One region of the Bacillus sp. OTU2372 genome, then DNA from elsewhere that is predicted to be linked to it. Evidence: riboswitches for the same ligand, from Rfam matches in the RefSeq annotation. Region 1 holds a riboswitch; the other holds the start of a gene.
The links. Region 1 has a riboswitch for cyclic di-GMP ahead of AAHB15_RS05560 (anti-repressor SinI family protein). Riboswitches for the same ligand answer to the same signal wherever they lie in the genome.

Region 1 (2,206 bases):
AATATCTCCAATTCGATTGCCGGGAACAGCCTGCTCAATCCCTCTGTATAAGGCTTCCTTGGTTACCTTCAATAAATGGGTCGTTTCCTCCGAAAGCTGGCCAACCCCGTAAGACCAGGCCGAATCCGCTAAAGCGCCATTGTAATTAACAACCATATCAATAGTGACAATATCACCATCTTTTAATGGTTCCTTCCTAGGAAACCCATGGCATATTTCATCATTTATACTTGCACATGTTGCATACTCATAGCCTTTATACCCTTTTTGTTCAGGTGTTGCTCCATTATTTTTTAAAAATTGGTCGACAAATTCTTCTATTTCCCATGTGGTTATTCCTGGTTTTATTAATTTAGCAATTTCCTTATGACAGGCTGCCAGTATTTCTCCAGCCTTTTTCATTGCTTCAATTTCTCGTTGTGATTTTAATACAATCATCTGTTTCCCTGCCTTTTTGATTATATTTATGTGCATTCATTGATATTGTTCGTTGTAGTGTGGCTTAAGAAAATTATACCTTCATACTTTAATATTAACGCTATCTAGTCTTTTTTTCAAAACATACCTTCCTTAAGTCATAGGTCTAGGAAGAAATTCACATTGTTCATGATATTGTAATAATAGTCCGTTCTTAATATGGTACTTTCACATCCTTTTTGATAGAATATATGTAAAGAAGTCTGACCGATTAAAACGTAATTACATTATTAATCGGAAAAAATCAAAATGTAGGTGTGTGAGACTCAATGATTGGTGACCGCGTTAAAAAATTTCGCTTAGAAAAGAAGATGTCACTATCCGAACTTGCTGAACAAGCGGGAGTTGCTAAATCTTATTTAAGTTCACTAGAAAGAAATCTGCAAAAGAATCCATCTATTCAATTTCTTGAAAAAATAGCGGGCGTTTTAAATCTTCCTGTTGAACATCTGATTCACGAACAAATCGATAAGGACGATTTAGATAATGATTGGATGAACCTTGTTAAAGAAGCCATGAATTCTGGTGTTTCGAAAGAGCAATTCCGGGATTTTCTCGAATTTAATAAGTGGCGGATTAATCAAAATAATCATGAATAAAAAAAGCATTCTACAAAAGCGATTATTTTTGTAGAATGCTTTTTTCAATATGTACCTGATGACTTTAAATCATCATGAGTAAGAAAATTCCGCACATCCTCAATTGAGAGCCCGAGTTTTCTTGCCTCTAAAATAAGCTCCATCCATTCCTGATCCACAACTTCCACGTCTTTTTCAGTAATTACCATTTTACTCACTCCCCAAAATACACTGTATTCCAGGTAACCCGGCCATCATAGCAAATTCATTAAACGCCTTAGATCCTCGGCTTTGCGTCCCTGCTTTTCAACAGGTTTGCCCTTTTCTGATTTCCCTACTTAAGTAATACATCGTCATTTTTCCAATGTTTTATATCTAGGTCTTTTTGCTTATTCATTTAGTGATATGTTCATTATATCGATTACAATTCTTGTAATGTGTTGTAATTTGTCAGTTTTTACTAATTTTCTTACAACTTTTTCAATCAAATTTCCCGATATTTCTACAAAAATCACCTATTTATTGACAAAAATACACCAATTATCCATTAATGTTAAATTTGTCTGTTCTGTGACAATAGGCATATAATATAAATAACAAAGTAAACTAAATAGTTAAAATATTTGCAGAAGGGTGTGTTATGTATTGACGTTGATTCATGTTTTAAATTTTTCCATCCCTATCGCCTTTATTGTTATTGCTGGCTTTTTATTGGACAGAATGTGCAAACCTGTTGAACACGAAAAAAAAGCTGGTGATGAATAGACCGCACTTCATCAACCAGATTTTACTTATTTATTTTACGCTGCACCTTTAACTCATAGTTTTTAAAAAAGGATGAATTTGTTTTAACTCCTCGTTTTGCCATTAACTGATTAAATCTTAACAGTTTTTCATTTAATTTTCTTTGAAGGTTTTCCCTTTCATTTTCATCGCATTTTTTGAGCAGGTCTTCAATACCCATCATTTCTTGACGTAAGCGTCCTTCTTCTTCTGTATAACCGGCATTTTTCATTATTTTATAGGCCATGCGCAGTTCCTCAGGAATTCCAGATAAATCCTCAAGCTGCATGGGTTTTCCAAATCCAGGTAATGCATCAAATTCACCGTCTTGATAAGCTTTTTTTATTCTGTCTTCTGAAAGTATCTGA
Region 2 (2,206 bases), on a different contig from region 1:
GTGAATTAGGAATTGATGCTGTTATTACCTATGCCGTGGAGGAAGATGGCATTCTTACCAAGGTGAATCTTTTACCTGTAAAAGCAGGCAGCGGCCCAAGACATCTTGTTTTTCATCCAAATAGGGATATGGCCTATGTAATGACAGAGTTCAGTTCTGAAGTGATTGTTTTAAACTATAATCCAGACAATGGCCATTTTACTGAAGTTCAATATATTTCTACATTACCTGAGGATTTTAAAGAAAATAATCAGGGCAGTGCGATACATATCTCTGCAAATGGACGTTATGTTTATGCTGGCAATCGCGGGCACAACAGTATTGCCGTTTTCAGTGTGGATCCAGGTTCTGGTGAGCTTACGTTTGTGGAGCATACTTCTACTGAGGGAGATTGGCCAAGGGATTTTGAGATTGATCCGAGTGGAAAGTTTGTGGTTGCTGTGAATCAGGAGTCAGGCAATGCCGTGTTGTATTCAAGGGATGAGTTTTCGGGTAGATTGACGTTGATTACTTCTGATATTACGGTGCCTTATGGGGTTTGTGTGAAGTTTTTAAATTATTAACTTATACTAAAAAACAGCTTAACTAATTGTTTAACAATTGGTTAAGCTGTTTTTATTGTGTTGTAGGGCATTTATTTGCATTTCTCCTTAATAAAAATACTGTGCGTGGTGGCAGGTTTTTATTAAATATTATGAATATTATGTAAAATTATTGCATAGTACCCCTTATGAATTGTTTAGTATATTGAACTCTAAATCTGCTTTTATAAATTTTCTAAGGAATATATTACTTAGGATTTGATATAAAATCCCTAATTTCATCAATGGAAAGTCCTAGATTTTTAGCTTCATTAATTAGGTCTAACCATTCACTATCTAGTTCTTTTTCAGCAGTAGTTAATACGGACACAATTTACCCTCCTAAAAATGATACTATTTTAGGTAACTCAGCCATCCTAGTTAAAAACCTTAGACCTGGAGCTTTGCGCCCCATTCTTTCGAATGGTTTGCCTTTATCTTGTATAGTCTTAAAGTGTTAGAGTATTAAAGCACTAAATATTTAAATAACTATACTAATAGTACTATAGTCTTCTTTAAATCTAAATGAAAATATTTCCAAAACTTTCGACAATTTTTGTAAATTCCTTATTAATAGTTAAAAAGTTTTAAAACACATTTCTCACAGGTTACCTGACCTAATTCAATGAATTTAATTTTTCTTAGAGTTTTCCTTTTAATCTTTCTTTCCGTATTAAATTCTAGTCCACATACACAATAATATGAGTCTTTCACAATGTGTATCTGATCTTTTTCTTCTATTAATGGATAGATCATTACTTCCCTTCTTTTCTAGGTATTGGTTCCTAACAAAGAACAGTATATGTTCATTATAGAGAATATGTAGAATTTTGTAAATAATAATTGGGTTAATTTTACCCGAAGAAATATATATAACAAATAATACAAAAGTTGTAGGATTTTGTTTTACTACCTGGACAGCTAAAGTGTTGTTCTCCATAAAGAACAATGGTAACATAAAAATTAGATGATTATTAAAAATAATAGGAGAGGGGACAAAATGGGTGACCAGCGGATTGAGAAAAATAACTCACAAAGAGAACCAATTTTATTAAAATTACTATTCATTACTTTATGGGGACTATTTTTATTATTAAATACATGGACGGAAAGTATCGAGAAGCTAATGTACCTACATACTTTCGGATTTAAATGGGTACCTAATCCTGACTTTTCGTCATTCTTTATTTTTAATGATATTACATTGGTCCATTCTGAATTTATTAAAGTAAAATCAGGACATTTTATTGGTTTTGCAATATTAGATTTTCTTCTTTTTACCTTAATAAGGAATCATAAATACTCGATTGGACTAGCTTTGCTTTTTGCGTTTATAACCGAGTTTTTCCAATTGTTTTTCGGAAGGGATGGCAGATTTTACGATTTGGTTATTGATTCATTAGGGATTTTTTCTGTATATTTTTTAACTAATAGATTTCCCTCAAAACATAAGGCTAGGTGATAAAAGGATGAGCAAATGGCTCATCCTTTTTGGTTTCTCAGTTTCTCCACTTGAAGCTTAGTTAATGAGTTAAAAATACCTTTACCATGGACGTTAATCTTTTTTTATATAAAGTCATATACATCTTGAATAACGACTGCCCTTTCTGCTCCCCACCAATTTG

Region 2: another riboswitch for cyclic di-GMP. It lies ahead of AAHB15_RS12675 (anti-repressor SinI family protein); the one in region 1 lies ahead of AAHB15_RS05560 (anti-repressor SinI family protein).

The regions. Positions count from the first base shown of each region.
Region 1 covers NZ_JASATK010000002.1:124,844-127,049, forward strand. Annotated here, with positions in the region: gene map (type I methionyl aminopeptidase) at 1-438, opposite strand, end outside; gene AAHB15_RS05555 (helix-turn-helix domain-containing protein) at 747-1,076, shown strand; gene AAHB15_RS05560 (anti-repressor SinI family protein) at 1,121-1,264, opposite strand; cyclic di-GMP riboswitch class I at 1,294-1,385, opposite strand; gene AAHB15_RS05565 (DnaJ family domain-containing protein) at 1,843-2,206, opposite strand, start outside.
Region 2 covers NZ_JASATK010000006.1:165,634-167,839, forward strand. Annotated here, with positions in the region: gene AAHB15_RS12670 (lactonase family protein) at 1-563, shown strand, start outside; gene AAHB15_RS12675 (anti-repressor SinI family protein) at 790-912, opposite strand; cyclic di-GMP riboswitch class I at 941-1,024, opposite strand; gene AAHB15_RS12680 (VanZ family protein) at 1,582-2,043, shown strand; gene AAHB15_RS12685 (nucleotidyltransferase domain-containing protein) at 2,105-2,206, opposite strand, start outside.